DNA from 4 places in the Kribbella sp. NPDC050124 genome. Region 2 is predicted to be linked to each of the others. Evidence: predicted binding sites of a transcription regulator. Region 2 holds the regulator's gene; each other region holds the start of a gene.
What was found. The regulator HrcA, encoded in region 2, represses chaperone genes, less so after heat shock. The targets are predictions, from matches to a motif close to TTGGCACTCGNNNNNNNCGAGTGCCAA.

Region 1 (4,381 bases), on a different contig from region 2:
TACTCCGCGACGTCGAGCAGCCGGTCGACCTCGGTCAACGGCATCGCGGTGAAGCGCTTGGCGATCTCGAACAGGGTCCCCATCCGGACCCCGAGCACCGCAGCCGAGCCGTGGTAGTGCTTCTGCGGGAACTCGTCCGGCCGCGCCTGCGACCGCAACTCGCCTACCAGCGCCGATGCCGTCAGCTCCATCCTGGGAGCGTAGTCACTGCGGGGGTTCGAAGTGGAGTACGGCGGACGCGTGGTCGCCACCCCAGTCGACAGGGGTACGACCGGACTCGCGCGGCCGGATCGTCCGGCCAGTTCACCGGATACCCGGCGCTCTCGTGCACTTCCCGCAGGATCCCGGCACAGCTCTCGAGATCCGCCTCGACCCGCTCCCGAATCACGCCCCAACCCAACCACACGCGCACAAAAGAAGCCGCCCGGCTGGTCCGAGGACCGGCCGGGCGGCTGTCGTTCGACCTGAGGGTCAGTGACCGTGGCCGTGGCCGTGACCGGCGGCGGCGGGCTCTTCTTCCTCGGGCTTGTCGACCACCAGCGTCTCGGTGGTCAGCAGCAGCGCGGCGATCGAGCCGGCGTTGGCGAGCGCGGACCGGGTCACCTTGACCGGGTCCAGGACGCCCTGGGCCAGCAGGTCGCCGTACTCACCGGTGGCGGCGTTGAAGCCGCTGCCGGACTCGAGCTCGGCCACCTTCGACGTCACCACGTAGCCCTCGTAACCGCCGTTCTCGGCGATCCAGCGCAGCGGCTCGACGATCGACTTACGCACGATCCGGACACCGGTGGCCTCGTCACCTTCGAGATCGAGGCTGTCGTCCAGGACGGTCGCCGCGTGCACGAGAGCGGAGCCGCCACCGGCGACGATGCCCTCCTCGATCGCGGCCCGGGTCGCGGACACGGCGTCCTCGATCCGGTGCTTCTTCTCCTTGAGCTCGACCTCGGTGGCCGCGCCGACCTTGATCACGCAGACGCCGCCGGCCAGCTTGGCCAGCCGCTCCTGCAGCTTCTCGCGGTCCCAGTCGGAGTCGGTGCGCTCGATCTCGGCCTTGATCTGGTTGACCCGGGCCTCGATCGCGTCGGCCGCGCCGGCGCCCTCGACGACGGTGGTGTTGTCCTTGGTGACGACGATCCGGCGAGCGGTGCCGAGCACCTCCAGACCGACCTGGTCCAGCTTCAGGCCGACCTCGGGAGCGACCACCTGCGCGCCGGTCAGCGCGGCCAGGTCCTCCAGCATCGCCTTGCGGCGGTCACCGAAGCCCGGCGCCTTGACCGAGACCGAGGTGAAGTTGCCGCGGATCTTGTTGACCACCAGGGTGGACAGCGCCTCGGCCTCGACGTCCTCGGCGATGATCAGCAGCGACTTGCCGGACTGCACGACCTTCTCCAGCAGCGGCAGCAGGTCCGCGATCGCGGAGATCTTGCCCTGGTGGATCAGGATGTACGGGTCCTCCAGCACCGCCTCGCCGGCCTCGGCGTCGGTGATGAAGTACGGCGAGATGTAGCCCTTGTCGAACTGCATGCCCTCGGTGAACTCGAGCTCGGTGCCGAACGTGTTCGACTCCTCGACGGTGATCACACCGTCCTTGCCGACCTTGTCGAAGGCGTCCGCGATCAGGGTGCCGATCTCGGCGTCCCGGGCGGAGATGGTGGCGACGTGGGCCATGTCGCCCTTGTCGTCCACCGCGCGGGCGGTGTCGACCAGCTTGGCCGACACGGCCTCGACGGCCGCCTCGATACCGCGCTTCAGGCCCATCGGGTTGGCGCCGGCGGCGACCGCCCGCAGGCCCTCGTGCACCAGCGCCTGCGCCAGCACCGTCGCGGTGGTGGTGCCGTCACCGGCGATGTCGTTGGTCTTGGTGGCGACCTCCTTGGTCAGCTGCGCACCAAGGTTCTCGAACGGGTCGTCCAGCTCGACCTCACGGGCGACGGTGACACCGTCGTTGGTGATGGTCGGGGCGCCCCACTTCTTGTCCAGCACGACGTAGCGGCCCTTCGGCCCCAGCGTCACCTTCACCGTGTTCGCGAGCTTGTCGACGCCGCGCTCCAGGGCGCGCCGCGCGTTCTCGTCGAACTCGAGGATCTTCGGCATGGAAAAAACCAGTCCCTCTCGTAAATGTCTTCGTTGCAGCAGGCAGACGTCCCGCGGCACCGGACCGACTCCGCCCCGGCGCCGGGCTCGGCACCAGGGCGGTGTCAGTCAGGAACAGCGGGCAGGGCGTGCGCCGACCCGGCGACGCCGGGCCGTCGGCTCACGCCCTGGGATCGTCACTTGCTGACGACTGCGAGGATGTCGCGGGCGCCCAGGATCAGGTAGTCCTGGCCGTCGTACTTGACCTCGGTGCCGCCGTACTTGGAGTAGATGACCTTGTCGCCGACGGCGACGTCCAGCGGGACGCGGTTGCCGTTGTCGTCGATCCGGCCCGGACCGACGGCGAGGATCTCGCCCTCCTGCGGCTTCTCCTTGGCGGTGTCCGGGATCACCAGGCCGGACTTCGTGGTCTGCTCGGCTTCGAGCGGCGCGACGAGGACGCGGTCCTCGAGCGGCTTGATCGTGACCGACACTTGCTGACCTCCACGGTCGATTCGCTTGTCTGTGGTTCTCCGATGGTCGCGCTCCCCTGCCGTCGCGGGGGTCAAGGGCCGGACCGCTGGCACCCTCCACCGGAGAGTGCCAACTCCGAATCTAGGCCGCCTTTAGCACTCGGTCAACTCGAGTGCCAAGATCTCGCCAACGGCGGAAATCCGGGCCCGGACACGGATGGGCACCCTTCACTACTCGACCGCATCGGCTGACCCGTCGCACTGTGATCACGTAGGTGCGGAATGTGGTCAAGCCGGGGTTGGCGTGGGACCGTTCTGTGTTAACGGCGTCACGAGGAGAGACTATGGCCTTCAGCTTTCCCTCTCTGCCCAAATTGTCCGGTCGCGCTGTCGTGGTTCTGGCCGCGGTCGGAGGGCTCGCGGTCGGCGCGGTCGCCGCAGGTGCCTCGAAGGACCAGCCCACCTCGGCGCCCGGTGCGAACGCACCAGCCGTCGCTCCGGCGGAGCAGGCGCCGGCTGCGGACACTGCCAGCACCAGAGCCGCCGCCGCGGCCGCTGCACTGCCGCAGTGCCGGTCAGCCATGCTCGTGCCGGTCAACAGGACGTGGGGCATCCCGATGCCGTCCGTGTACGGCGCCTCCAGCACCTACTGCAACCTGATGTACGGCGACGACCCACACCGCGGCTCCACCGTGTTCGGCGACCCGGACACCGCGATCCGCGTGCTCCAGCGCAACCTGAACTTCTGCTACGGCACCAAGCTCGCTGTCGACGGCATCTACGGCACCAACACCCGCGCAGTGGTCCGGATGGTCCAGCGCAAGCACGGGCTCACCGTGGACGGCATCTACGGCCCGAAGACCCGCTCAGCCATGAACTGGCGCCTCTACTCGATGGCCACCCGAAGCTGGAGCAGGAGCTGCTCGAGCCCCCTCTAAAGTGACGGGGTGACAGTCACGGGCTTGCTGGACGGCGCTGGCGCTGAGCTACTTGCCGAGGCATGCGCGCACTTCCAGCCAGGCCGCGAGCTCCAGCTCGTCGAGAAGCTTCGCAAGCAGTACGACGCCACGCTGGTGAGTGCTGCGGTCACACAGGCCTCACTGCGCCACCGGGCGATCGCCAAGTTCGGCCAAGACGCTGCACGGATGTACTTCACGCCAGACGGTCTGGAGCAGGCAACCCGCAGTACTGTCGGCTCACACCGGGCCCAGCGCATCGCGGCGACGCTACCGGGTAGCACTGTGGTCGACCTGGGCTGCGGCATCGGCGGCGACCTCATCAGCGCCGCACGCGCCGGCTTACGGGTCACTGGCGTCGAACGCGACCCAGCCACGGCTGACGCCGCCCGCGCCAACCTGACCGCACTCGGACTGCCCGGCGAGGTGGTCGTCGGCGACGCCGAGTCCTTCGACCTCGCGCCGTACGACGTGGTGTTCGCAGACCCGGCACGGCGGGCGGACGGGCGACGCGTGTTCGACCACAACGCCTACTCGCCGCCGTGGTCCTTTGTCACCGAGCTCCTGAGCCGCACTGCGTGTGTGAAGGTCGCGCCCGGCATCCCGCACGACGCCGTACCGGATGGCGTGGAGGCGGAGTGGATCAGCGACGCCGGCGAGGTGAAGGAGGCGGCACTGTGGTCCGGTCGCCTTTACGCCGGGACCACGCGTAGGGCCACGCTGCTGCCCAGCGGCGCGACTGTCACCGAGGCACCCGAGGCCGAGACCGGTCCGGTGGGTCAGTACATCTACGAGCCGGACGGCGCTGTGGTGCGCGCCGGTCTGGTGACTGCTGTGGCTGGCGCGGTCGACGGCTGGCTGCTGGACCCGCGGATCGCCTAC
Region 2 (4,381 bases):
CTCGGCGAACCACGCTCGCCGGGACTGCTTGCTCGCCTCGAAGGCCCACGCCCGCCACTTGGCCAGCGTCTTCGCGGACCGCTCCGGGTTGCTGCGGAACTGACTCCGCTCCGCGTTCCACGGCACGATCACGTCCACGCCGACCTCGGTCAGCATCTCCACCGCCAGCTCGGCCCGCTCCCCCTTGGGCAGCGCCTGTACGACGACCAACCGCGGCCGACTCGCCGGCACAGCCCCACGGTTGTCAACGGCAACCGTCACCCCCGACTTCGAGGCATCCGTGACCACACCCTCAGCCCACGCCCCACGCCCGTCGGTCAGCCGGATCCGCTCCCCCGGCGCGATCCGCCGTACGACGGCAGCATGCCGACCTTCCGCACCATCCAGTGTCAGCTCGGCACCGGACAGGTCCTTGCAGAAGAAGACCGCGACGCCCATCTCCTAGTGGGCGCCGAAGGCGTCACGGAGGCGGCCGAAGACGCTCTTGTGGGTGGCTTGGACCTGGCCCTGGGGGCGCTCCTCGCCGCGGATGCCGGCCAACTGCCGGAGCAGGTCGGCCTGCGAGTCGTCGAGCTTGGTCGGGGTCTCGACCACGACCTGGACGATCAGGTCACCACGACCGGCGTGCCGCAACCGCGGGACACCGCGAGCCGTCAGCGTCATCGCCGTACCGGACTGGGTGCCCGGGCGGATCTCCAGCGGGGTCGTCTCGCCCTCCAGCGTCGGCAAGTCGATCGTCGTGCCGAGCGCTGCCGCCGTCATCGGCAGCGTGACCGTGCAGTGCAGGTCGTCGCCGTTACGGGTGAAGATGTCGTGCGGCTCGACCTCGATCTCGACGTACAGGTCGCCTGCCGGGCCGCCGCCGGGGCCGACCTCGCCCTGGCCGGACAGCTGCACCCGGGTGCCGGTGTCGACGCCGCCCGGGATCTTCACGGTGACGGTCCGCCGGGACCGGACCCGGCCGTCGCCGGAGCACTCGACGCACGGGTTCGGGATGATCGTGCCGAAGCCGCGGCAGTTCGGGCACGGCCGCATCGTCCGCACCTCACCGAGGAACGACCGCTGGGTGTGGGTGACCTCGCCGCGACCGTGGCAGATGTCGCAGGTGACCGGCTCGGACCCGGCCGCCGCGCCGGACCCCGAACAGGTCGGGCACAGTACGGCGGTGTCCACCTTCAGCTCCCGGGTGGTGCCGAACGCGGCCTCGCCCAGGTCGATCCGCAGCGGGATCAGCGCGTCCTGGCCGCGCCGGGTCCGCGGCCGCGGCCCGCGGGTCGCCCCGCCGGTCTGGCCGAAGAAGGCGTCCATGATGTCGGTGAACGTGAAGGCCTGGCCGAACCCGCCGGGCCCGCCGCCCGCGCCGGCGGCCGCGAACGGGTCACCACCGAGATCGTGCATCTGCCGCTTCTGCGGGTCGCTCAGCACCTGGAAGGCGCGGCCGATCTCCTGGAACTTGTGGTGCGCGTCCTCGGAGTCGTTCACGTCCGGGTGGTACTGGCGGGCCAGCTTGCGGTACGCCTTCTTGATCTCGTCCGGTGTCGCATCGCGGCTGACACCCAGGACGGCGTAGTAATCGGTGCTCATACTCCAGACCAGGGGGTTGAATTCGTTAGGAGTCGGCCAGGATCTGGCTGACGTAGCGCGCGACGGCCCGGACTGCGCCCATCGTGCTCGGATAGTCCATATGGGTCGGGCCGACGATGCCGAGCGTGGCCAGCGCCTCCGACTTGGACCCGTACGCGGTCGCGACCACCGAAGTGGTGGCCAGTTCCTCGAACGGGTTCTCGTGCCCGATGCGGACCGTCAGGGTCTGCGGGTTGGTCGCCTCACCGAGCAGCTTGAGCAGGATGACGTGCTCCTCCAGCGCCTCCAGCACCGGCTTCACGTTGCGCTCGAAGTCGTCGCCGTACCGGGTCAGGTTGGCGGCGCCGCCGACCGCGATCCGCTGCTCGCCGACCTCGTCGGTGAACGCCTCCAGCAGCGTGGTGACGATCGACGCGACCAGGTGCCGGTCCCCCGGAGCGAACAGCTCCGGTACGGCGGCCAGCGACGTGGTCGCCTCCGTCAGCCGTTGCCCGGCGAGGACTGTGTTGAGCCGGTACCGCAGGTCCGCGATCAGTTGCTCGTCGACGTCGTTCGGGTGCTCGACGATCCGTTGCTCGACCCGGCCGGTGCTGGTGATCAGCACGAGCAGCAGCCGGCGCGGGGTCATCGTGACGACCTCGATGTGCCGGACGCTCGACCGGTTCAGCGACGGGTACTGCACGATCGCGACCTGGCGGGTGATCTGGGCGAGCAGCCGCACGGTCCGGCGGACGACGTCGTCCAGATCGACCGCACCGGCCAGGAAGGAGGTGATCGCCTTCTTCTCCGCCACGGACAGCGTCTTGACCGTGCTCAGCTTGTCCACGAACAGCCGGTAGCCAGCGTCGGTCGGGATCCGGCCGGCGCTGGTGTGCGGCTGGGTGATGTACCCCTCCTCCTCCAGCGCAGCCATGTCGTTACGCACGGTGGCCGGCGACACTCCGAGGTTGTGCCGGTCCACCAACGTTTTCGAGCCGACCGGCTCGTGGGTCGCCACGTAGTCCTCGACGATGGCGCGGAGAACATCGAGCTTGCGTTCGTCCAGCACGCGCACCACCCTCTCTCAGCGTCGACCCCTGGCACTCAGACGATTCGAGTGCCAGTCTACCGAGCCGTAGTAGCCGCCGACGCCGGCTTGCGGCGTGGGGCGGGTCTCAGGCGACTTCGGGAGATGCCCCCAACGGTACGGCGGCCGGACGCTCGACCGTACTCGCGACGTCCACGGGCTGGTCCTGCGCGGCCGCCTCGAGCACCGACTCGAGGACGTCGAGCACGTGGTAGGCCAGCGCGCCGTCGGCCCGGTGCGGCTCGCCGTTGCGGATCGCCCGGGCCATGTCCGCGACCCCGACCCCACGGCCGGCTCCGGCGTACCCTCCCGCGACCGGAAGCTCGATCCAGTCCCGGTTCGTGGCGGTGGCGATCTCGACCTTGCCGTCGAAGCCGTTCGGGTCCGGCACCGACAGGCTCCCCTCGGTCCCGTGCACCTCGATCCGAGGCAACCGGGCGGCCCACACGTCGAACGACATCAGCAGCGTGGTCAGCGCACCCGACTCGTGCTCGAGTACGCCGGTCACGTGCGTCGGCACCTGGACGCCGAAGGTCGTGCCGGCTCGCGGACCGGTGTGGATCTTCCGCTCCTGCTGCGACTGGCCGGCGCGGGCGACCACTCGCCGTACCGGACCGAGCAGGGTGATGAGGCTCGTCACGTAGTACGGGCCCATGTCGAGGACCGGGCCGCCGCCGGGCTGGTAGTAGAACTCCGGCGCCGGGTGCCACAGCTCGTGGCCGGGCGTGACGAACGAAGCAGTCGCAGCAGTCGGTACGCCGATGTCGCCACGGTCGATCGCGGCCCGAGCGGTCTGGGTGCCAGTGCCGAGCACGGTGTCGGGCGCGCAGCCGATGCGCAGGTTGTTGGCCGCGGCGTACTTCAGCAGCGGCTCGGCCTCGGCGCGGTCCACGGCCAGCGGCTTCTCGCCGTACACGTGCTTGCCGGCTTCCATCGCGGCCTGGTGCACCGCTGCGTGCGCGGCCGGGATGGTCAGGTTGAGCACGATGTCGACGTCGTCCGCGGCGTATAGGTCGTCGGGCGACAGGGCGCGGATGCCCTGGTTCTTGTCTGCGATCGCCTGGGCGCGGCTGACGTCCAGGTCGGCCACGGCGACGACCTCGACGCCGGGCAGCATGCCCAGGTGCTCCAGGTACGTGCCGGAGATGACCCCGGTGCCGACGATGCCGACGCGTGTCACTTGCTCGCCCACAGCAGCCCCCGCTCGATGATGGTCCGGACCTCCGGCACTTCGAGGTCGTCCAGCTTGTGGCCGACGGTGCAGACGAAGACCTTGCCCAGGCCCCAGGTCCGGGTCCAGACGGCCGGCATCACGGTGCCCTCGATCCACGGGTAGTCCGGGTGCGAGCGGAACGTGGTGGTGGCCAGCACGGTGTTCGTCGGGTCGTAGTGCACGTAGTACTGCTCGGTGTGCACGTCGAAGTGCGTGATGCCCTCGACGATCGGGTGCTCGGCGACGATGTCGACCCGGTAGTCGGTGAACCCGTGCGGGTGCGCGATGAACTGGCCGCCGGTGATGAAGCTGTAGTCGGAGTTGTTCCGGAACGAGTCCGCGATCCCACCGTGCCAGCCAGCGAAGCCGGTGCCCTTGCGGATCGCCGCGTCCAGGCCCTTGAAGTGTTCGGGCTCGATCTGGCTCATGGTGACGCACTGCAGGACCAGGTCGGTGCCGTCCAGGTCGAGGTAGCTCTCGGTCGTGTCGGAGACGGTCACCTCGTACCCGTTCTCGCG
Region 3 (4,381 bases), on a different contig from region 2:
GGGCAACTGGTCGTGGAAGGTCAGCGCAAGCAGGTTGCGCCAGACCACGTTGAAGTACGCCGCCGCCGCGGAGTCGGCCGGCTGGGTGAAGTCCCAGTTCCGCAGCGTGTCCTGGCCCTGGCGCTCGAACTCGTCGTCGATGCCGATCTGGAGCAGGTACGGCACCAGCATCTCGGCGGCCCGGTTCTTGGCGTCCAACTGGATCGACGCCATCGCGTTCGCGTCCAGCTTCCCGGCGGTCTTGATCCGGTCCAGGATCTGCTGCGACCGGTACCCGTAGTCCCAGTCGTTGGTCAGGTAGTAGGTGTACGTCCGCGGCACCACCGCCTGGTTCGCGGTCACGATGATCCCGTCCGCGGGATCGAACTCGGTCGGTAACGCATCGAACGGGATGTACCCGGTCCAGTGGTACTTCGGGTCCCAGCCCGGCACCGGCCAGTCGCCGCGGCCGGTCTTGCGGATCGGGATCAGGCCGGGCGCCTGGTAGCCGATGTGGCCCTCGGTGTCGGCGTACACGAGGTTCTGCGAGGGGACCTGGAACAGCTGCGCGGCGGACCGGAACTGGGTCCAGTTCTGCGCCCGGTTGATCGCGAACAGCGCGTCCGCGGTGCGGCCCGGGTTCAGCGCGGTCCACTGGATCGCGACCCCGTACGGCGTGGTGTACTTGCCCTGCTTCGAGGCCAGCTCACCGGTCTCGCGCTGGTCGTCGCCGACGTCGGAGATGAGTGGACCGTGTCTGGTCTCGCGGACGGTGATCTTCACCGGTTCGTCCTGGCCGGCGACCTTGAACGTCTCCTCGCGGGTCGCCATCGCCCGCCACTTGTTGTTGTAGAGGACGTTGTTGCCGTCGATGCGCTCGAGGTAGAGGTCGGTGACGTCCGGGTCCAGGTTCGTGAAGCCCCAGGAGATCGCGTTGTTGTGGCCGATCACCACTCCGGGCAACCCGGAGAAGCTGAAGCCGGAGACGTCGTACGGGCAGGCCTTGCCGACGTTGTTGCAGTGCAGCCCGACCTGGGTCCAGATCCCCGGCATGGTCGCGCCGAGGTGCGGGTCGTTGGCCAGCAGCGGCTTGCCGGTGGTGGTGTGGTCGCCGGAGACGACCCACGAGTTCGAGCCGATGCCGTCACCGCGGCCGAGCAGCTGGGGCAGACCCTTGGCCACCTTGTCGACCGAGTCCAGCGACTTCAGCAGGTCCTTGGTCAGCATCCCGCGACGGGCCTCGGAGGCGATCGGCGCGGTGGTGAACTTGCCGTCCCGGACCGCGCCGTAGGACATGATCGGCTCGTTGCGGTCGTACGGGTACGGCGGGTAGAGGCTCTCGATGTTGCGTGAGGGGAACGACGCGAGCAGCTTCGTCCGGGTGATCTCCTCGTCCATGTTGCCGCCGAGGTCCCACGCCATCGCCTTCAGCCAGGCCAGTGAGTCGGCCGCGGTCCACGGCTCGGGCCGGTAGTCGGTGCCCTTGAGCGACAGGACGGCGTACTCGAGGCTGAGGCCGGAGCCGCTGTGGGTGTCCAGGTACGCGTTCACGCCGCGGGCGTAGTCGTCCAGGTACTGCCGGGTGGACGGGGTGAGCAGGCCGAGCTCCTTCTCCGCGACCCGGCGCCAGCCGAGGGTACGGACGAACTTGTCGGTCTCCAGCGCGTCCTTCCCGAACAGCTCCGACAGCCGCCCGGCGGTGACGTGCCGGCGGAAGTCCATCTCGAAGAACCGGTCCTGCGCGGCCACGTAACCCTGCGCGGCGAACAGATCACTCGGAGTGTCGGCATAGATCTGTGGAATGCCGTTGTCGTCCCGGACCACTTCGACGTCGCCCTCGAGACCGGTCAGCTCGATCGATCCGTCGTACGTCGGGAACGAATGGCGGACGACGAAGACGACGGTGCCGGCGATCACCAACAGGACGGTGGCGAGGGCGATTCCGCTCATGATGACGACTCGTAGCAGGCGACGCACGGACCAACCGTAGAGAATCCCGCCGCACACCCCAAATGGGGTGCCGCACAACTTTGCGTGGCTCTGCGTCCGGTGGACATCCACGCAGCGTTGAGGTAACACGCGCCCGACTTGGAATACTTCGGGGTCCTGGCGCATTATTAGCAGTCGAGTAGTAGGAGTGCCAACGGCCTGAAGGGAACGAACCGTGCCGACGTACCAGTACCAGTGCACCGACTGTGGTGAGGCGCTCGAGGTGCGGCAGAGCTTCACGGACGACGCATTGACCGTCTGCCCCGCCTGCCAGGGCACCCTGCGCAAGGTCTTCAACGCCGTCGGCGTCGTCTTCAAGGGCTCCGGCTTCTACCGCACCGACAGCCGCACCTCCGGCAAGACCACAACCTCCTCGAAGTCCGACGCGACCTCCACCCCCAAGTCCGAGTCCTCCTCCTCGACAACCACCTCCTCCTCGGACTCCTCAAAGTCCTCCTCCAGCACCTCCTCCTCAACCACCAACACCAGCGCCGCCTGACCCCGGCCCGCGACCCCCTGTGGATAACCAACAGGCGGGGTGAGGGGAAACTCGTACTTTCTCTGGCATGAGAAACCCCTTCGCACTTCGTGAGCTGTTGCGTGCTGTCAGGTGGCACCGCCGGTTGCTGGCTGGTGTGGCCGCCGCGGCTGCTGTCTACTTCGGCCTCGTCGCCCTCTCCCCTCCACCCCCGCCGACCATCGCCGTTCTGGCCGCAGCGCGCGACCTGTCCGGCGGAGCCGTGCCCAAAGGCGACGACCTCCGCACCCTGAACCTCCCACCCGGAGCAGTCCCCGACGGCGCGCTCAAACCCGGCGCCGACCTGACCTCCCGCGTGCTGACCGGACCGGTCAGATCCGGCGAACCACTCACCGACGCCCGCTTCCTGGCACCACCCTCCGTCCCCAAGGGCGAGCTCGCCTACCCGTTCCGCATCGACGACGCCGACATCAGCGCCCTCCTCCGCGTCGGCGACCACATCAACCTGTACGCCGCCACCAGCACGCCGGCCGACTCCGCCAGCCTCCTCGCCCGAGGCGTCCGCGTGGTCGCCCTCCCGACTCCGCGTACGACGACCGCCGGCGCGCTGATCGTGGTCGCCGCCACTCCCGAGACCGCGACCCGCCTGGCCCAAGCCACCGCCAACTCCAAACTCACCGTCGCCCTGACCCCGGACACCAGCTGACGATCACTTGTCGGACACGACTGAGCACGATCTGTGGTGCCGCGGCGCGCTCGCTCGCGTGAGCGAGGCGGTGGCCCTACGTTGACCGGGAACATCACCCGCTCCGTGGAGGCACACCCACATGCTCAAGGGCTTCAAAGAATTCATCATGCGCGGCAACGTCGTCGACCTCGCGGTCGCCGTCGTGATCGGCGTTGCGTTCGGCCAGGTCGTGACCGCGATCGTGAACAGCCTGATCAACCCGCTGATCGCGGCGATCTTCGGTAAGCCGGACATCAGCGGCGTCCTGACCTTCACCATCAACAACGCGGAGTTCTCGATCGGCGCGGTCCTGCAGGCAGGCCTCAACTTCCTGTTCGTCGCCGCCGCCATCTACTTCGTGATCGTGCTGCCGCTGAACAAGCTCGCCGAGCGCCGCGCCCGCGGTATCGAGCCCGAGCCCGACCCGCTGACCACCGACCAGCAACTCCTCACCGAGATCCGCGACCACCTCGCCGCCCGGCGCTGACTGCAGCGGGGAGCGGGTGGGCGCCCCAACCTCAGCCCCTGAGCTCGCCACCTGCCCACCCGCTCCCCAGGTCAACGTTTTCCACAGGCTCCGCGGCGTTGCGCCAGACCACACCGGAGAACCGATCCGCCAAACAAACAATGTGATTCGAGTCGATCAACCGCAGCTCGCGATGCGGCCGACCGCAGCCCTTCATGGCACAATTTCGGTGAGCGCTTTCTGAAGGGCGGAGCCGGTGGCCAGACTGTCGTCAGGGGATCGCCCCACGGTGAAGGACGTCGCGGCGATCGCCGGCGTCTCGGCCACGACCGTCTCCCGGGTGCTCGCGGGCAACTACCCCGTTGCCGCCACCACCCGCGGCCGGGTGATGCGTGCGGTTCAGCAGCTCGACTACGTCGCGAACGCACAGGCCCGCGCCCTGGTCGGCGGCGGTCCGCGAACGGTCGCGTTCATCATCCGCGACCTGGTCGGCCCGTTGTTCGCCTACATCGGTCAAGGTGTCGAGCAGCAGACGACAGCCGAGGGACGACTATGCCTGGTCTGCACCCACAACGGTGACCCGGACCGCGAGCTCGAGCTGATCGAGCTGATGCGCGAGCAGCAGGCCGAGGCCGTCGTACTCGTCGGTGGCGGTGTCCGTACGGCGGCCCACCTCGAGCGGATGAGGCAGCTCGCCAAGGCTCTCGACCGGACCGGCTCCCGGCTGGTGCTCTGCGGTCGT
Region 4 (4,381 bases), on a different contig from region 2:
CAAGCTGAACCGGCCGCTCGCCACGTTCGCGGGTACGGCGAGCATGAAGATCTTCTCGCCCGTCCCGCAGGCCAAGGACACCAAGACGGCGTACGACAACCACCCGGTCTCGACCGGCCCGTACAAGATCCAGTCCTATGCCCGTAAGCAGCAGTTGGTGCTGGTTCGCAACGACCAGTGGGACCAGAAGACGGACCCGCTGCGCAACGCCCGGCCGGACAAGTTCATCTTCAAGTTCGGTCAAGCCGAGGCGACCGTCGACCAGCGGCTGATCGCGGACGGCGCGGCCGACCAGAGCTCACTGAGCTTGGCCGGCGTGCAACCCGGGAACATCGCCAAGACCAACCAGGCGGACGTCAAGGACCGGGTGCTCCGGGGCACCGACATCTGCCGACGCTACATCGCGTTCAACCAGCAGAAGCCGCTCCTGAAGAACCAGAAGCTGCGCGAGGCGCTGTACTACGGCCTCGACCGCACCAGCTACCGCGACGGACATGGCGGCGAGCGGCTCGCTGCGGTGGTCGACTCGATCATTCCCCACGACATGGAGGGCTACCAGCCGGAGGAGCACTTCAAGGCTCCGCCGGAGGGTGACCCGGCCAAGGCCAGGCAACTGCTGGCAGAGTCCGGCTACCAGGGCGAGAAGCTCGTGCTCGGCACCGGTGACGCGGGCATAGGCGTCAAGGCTGCCGAGGCCGCGCAGGCGTCCTGGAAGGCCGTCGGGATCAACGTCGACATCCGCAAGATCCCCGGCGACAACTACTTCTCGACCCAGCAGCAGGACTCCGCGGCGACCGATCTGATCACCGCGGGCTGGTGCTACGACTGGCCGACCCTGGCCACCATCGTGCCGCCGGTGTTGGGCCCGGACACGACCGCTCCGAACAAGGCGGCGCCGAACAACTACGCGCGCAGCCCCGCCGGTTGGGAGCAGATGGCCACGCTGGCCAAGGAGTCCGACATGACGAAGGTAGAGGCCGGTCTGTCGAACCTGTACGCCGAGATCATGAAATCGGCTCCGCTGGTGCCGACCGTTCAGGACCTCAACGTGTACGTCGTGGGCTCGAACATCGACAACGCGGTGGCCGATCCGAACAGCGGTGGTTACGTCGACCTCACGCAGATCGGGCTCAAGAAGGCCGGCTAGAGGTTCTTGCGGACGAGGACCCAGCGTTCGCTGGTTCGGTTGATCTCGGTGAAGCCGGCGGACAGGAAGACGGTGAGGGGGCCGCGGTAGAGGTCGGCTGAGGAGGTGCGGTCGACCTTGTCGACGTCGACCGCGCAGGCTTCGACGTGAGAGGCGCCGTACGACTGGGCGAAGGCGGCGGCGCCGAGGGCGAGGTCTCCGGCGATGCCCTGGCGGCGGTGGCCGACGGGTACGACGAAGCAGGTGATGACCCAGGCGTCCGGCTGGTCGGTGCGCCAGTTGGGGGAGGCGATCACCCGTGGGTACGCCGTCCGCGGGGCGACCGCACACCAGCCGACCGGCGCGCCGTCGTCGTACGCCAGGACGCCGGGCGGGATGTCGCTGTGGCAGACCTGCTCGCGGAGATCGCTGCGGTTGCTCGTCTGGGTGGCGGAGTTCCATTGCTTTCCGCGCAGGCGGAAGTACTGACAGAAGCAGCGCGCCGGGTCGCCGCGCTCGCCCATCACGCCGGCAACGTCCTGCCACGAGTCCGGGCCGGCCGCTCGTACGTCCACCATGGGGCCTACCGTAGCGGGGGGCTGGCTTGCACTCGTTTGGGGCGAGTGCTAATACTTGGTTAGCACTCCATGGGTGAGAGTGATAAGTCTCGTGCCCGCGGAGTGTGACAGAAGACGGCCTCGATGAGGTGCCGGAGCGTGGCGGGACGTGACCGCCGCGGTGTGGCGCCGTCCGTCGCGGGCATCCCGGCCGGCTGGACCACAAAGACTCGACGCGGGAGGACTCGCGGAGAATGCCCAAGCTGATTTCTTTCAATGAAGAGGCGCGCCGCGGCCTCGAGCGGGGGATGAACACCCTCGCCGATGCGGTCAAGGTGACGCTCGGCCCGAAGGGCCGCAACGTCGTCCTGGAGAAGAAGTGGGGCGCCCCCACCATCACCAACGACGGTGTCTCCATCGCCAAGGAGATCGAGCTCGAGGACCCGTACGAGAAGATCGGGGCCGAGCTCGTCAAGGAAGTTGCGAAGAAGACCGACGACGTCGCGGGTGACGGCACCACCACCGCCACCGTGCTGGCCCAGGCTCTCGTCCGCGAGGGTCTGCGCAACGTTGCCGCCGGCGCCAACCCGATGGGCCTGAAGAAGGGCATCGAGAAGGCGACCGAGGCGGTCAGCGAGCAGCTGCTGTCGCTGGCCAAGGACGTCGAGACCCGGGAGCAGATCGCTTCCACCGCCTCGATCTCCGCCGCCGACAACCAGGTCGGCCAGATCATCGCCGAGGCGATGGACAAGGTCGGCAAGGAAGGCGTCATCACCGTCGAGGAGAGCAACACCTTCGGCCTCGAGCTCGAGCTCACCGAGGGTATGCGCTTCGACAAGGGCTACATCTCGCCGTACTTCGTCACCGACACCGAGCGGATGGAAGCGGTCCTCGACGACCCGTACATCCTGATCGTGAACAGCAAGATCTCCAGCATCAAGGACCTGGTCCCGGTGCTGGAGAAGGTGATGCAGACCGGCAAGCCGCTGGCCATCATCGCCGAGGACATCGAGGGCGAGGCGCTGGCCACCCTGGTCGTCAACAAGATCAAGGGCACCTTCAAGGCCGTCGCCGTCAAGGCGCCGGGCTTCGGTGACCGCCGCAAGGCCATGCTGGTCGACATCGCCGTCCTGACCGGCGGCGAGGTGATCTCCGAGGAGGTCGGCCTCAAGCTCGACTCCGTCGACCTGGAGCTGCTCGGCCAGGCCCGCAAGATCGTCGTCACCAAGGACGAGACGACCATCGTCGAGGGCGAGGGCGACGCGGACCAGATCGCCGGCCGGGTGAACCAGATCCGCGCCGAGATCGAGAAGTCGGACTCCGACTACGACCGCGAGAAGCTGCAGGAGCGGCTGGCCAAGCTGGCCGGTGGCGTTGCGGTGATCAAGGTCGGCGCGGCCACCGAGGTCGAGCTGAAGGAGCGCAAGCACCGCATCGAGGACGCCGTTCGCAACGCGAAGGCGGCCGTCGAGGAGGGCATCGTCGCCGGTGGTGGCGTGGCCCTGCTGCAGGCGTCCGTGGCGGCGTTCGAGAAGCTGGAGCTCGAGGGTGACGAGGCGACCGGTGCGCAGATCGTGCGCCAGGCGCTGGAGGCCCCGCTCAAGCAGATCGCCGTCAACGCCGGCCTCGAGGGCGGCGTTGTGGTGGAGAAGGTCCGCAACCTCGACAATGGTTTCGGCCTGAACGCCGCGACCGGCGAGTACGTCGACCTGATCGCCACCGGCATCATCGACCCGGCCAAGGTGACCCGGTCCGCGCTGCAGAACGCGGCGTCGATCGCGGCCCTGTTCCTCACCACCGAGGCCGTCATCGCCGACAAGCCGGAGAAGGCCGCGGCCGCTCCGGGCGGCGCCCCCGACATGGGCGGCATGGACTTCTGATCCACTGAAGTCCAGCAACACAAGAGCAAGACGAACGGTCCCGGGCTCCGCCCGGGACCGTTCGTTGTTGGCGGAAAGAGCAGCACAAAGGCGGTCCCGGGCGGGTGCTCGGGGCCGCTTTTGTTGTGGTGTTTGACTACTGAGGGTAGGCGAATTCGGCGTCTGGTGACGGGTTGTCAGGTTTGCGGACTCGGCCGTACTGTCGAATTTGGGTGTCCGGGGGTGGGCGCCCGGGGGGTGCTATGCACGCGTTTCTGGAACGTCTCGGCCGGGGGGCCGCCCGTCGGCACTGGATCGTGATCGGAATCTGGCTGGTGATCGTCGCCGGCCTGTTCGTACTCCGGTCCTTCTTCGGCGGCACGTATGTCAACAACTACACGGTGCCCGGGAGCGAGTCCTCGGCCGGCCTCAACGTGCTGAACCGCGACTTCGCCAAACAAGGCGGGTACTCCGGCTCGATCGTCTTCCACTCGCCGTCCGGCACGGTCTCCGAACAGGCTGCCGCGGTGAAGACCGCGATGACCAACGTCGGCAAACTCCCCGACGTGGTCTCCGCAGACGACCCGCTGGCCGCCCAGCAGGCGGCGTACATCTCCAAGGACCGCACCGTCGTCAACGCCCCGGTCTCGTTCTCCGTCGTACCGGCATCGCTGGACAGCGACTACCTCGCCGAGCTGGACGCGGCCGTGCAGCCGGCCCGCGACGCCGGGCTCGAGGTGGAGTACGGCGGTGGCGCCGGGCAGATCGGGAAGCAGGCCGACGACCAGTTGTCGGAGGCGATCGGTCTCACGCTGGCGCTCATCCTGCTGTTCCTGATG

Region 1: groES (co-chaperone GroES) is a predicted target of HrcA. The motif match lies at 2,697-2,723, and genes of this name have one in related genera.
Region 3: ACIBL3_RS42905 (FmdB family zinc ribbon protein) is a predicted target of HrcA. The motif match lies at 2,097-2,123, and genes of this name have one in related genera.
Region 4: groL (chaperonin GroEL) is a predicted target of HrcA. The motif match lies at 1,730-1,756, and genes of this name have one in related genera.

The regions. Positions count from the first base shown of each region.
Region 1 covers NZ_JBITJU010000004.1:384,140-388,520, reverse strand. Annotated here, with positions in the region: gene ACIBL3_RS14195 (DNA alkylation repair protein) at 1-191, opposite strand, end outside; gene groL (chaperonin GroEL) at 472-2,091, opposite strand; gene groES (co-chaperone GroES) at 2,268-2,564, opposite strand; gene ACIBL3_RS14180 (peptidoglycan-binding protein) at 2,888-3,481, shown strand; gene ACIBL3_RS14175 (methyltransferase domain-containing protein) at 3,491-4,381, shown strand, end outside.
Region 2 covers NZ_JBITJU010000006.1:39,187-43,567, forward strand. Annotated here, with positions in the region: gene ACIBL3_RS16575 (16S rRNA (uracil(1498)-N(3))-methyltransferase) at 1-438, opposite strand, end outside; gene dnaJ (molecular chaperone DnaJ) at 442-1,584, opposite strand; gene hrcA (heat-inducible transcriptional repressor HrcA) at 1,610-2,632, opposite strand; gene ACIBL3_RS16590 (Gfo/Idh/MocA family protein) at 2,739-3,830, opposite strand; gene ACIBL3_RS16595 (ThuA domain-containing protein) at 3,827-4,381, opposite strand, start outside.
Region 3 covers NZ_JBITJU010000034.1:49,323-53,703, forward strand. Annotated here, with positions in the region: gene ACIBL3_RS42900 (penicillin acylase family protein) at 1-1,956, opposite strand, end outside; gene ACIBL3_RS42905 (FmdB family zinc ribbon protein) at 2,144-2,467, shown strand; gene ACIBL3_RS42910 (Flp pilus assembly protein CpaB) at 2,535-3,152, shown strand; gene mscL (large conductance mechanosensitive channel protein MscL) at 3,274-3,660, shown strand; gene ACIBL3_RS42920 (LacI family DNA-binding transcriptional regulator) at 3,929-4,381, shown strand, end outside.
Region 4 covers NZ_JBITJU010000004.1:429,031-433,411, forward strand. Annotated here, with positions in the region: gene ACIBL3_RS14380 (ABC transporter substrate-binding protein) at 1-1,147, shown strand, start outside; gene ACIBL3_RS14385 (GNAT family N-acetyltransferase) at 1,144-1,704, opposite strand; gene groL (chaperonin GroEL) at 1,938-3,563, shown strand; gene ACIBL3_RS14395 (MMPL family transporter) at 3,806-4,381, shown strand, end outside.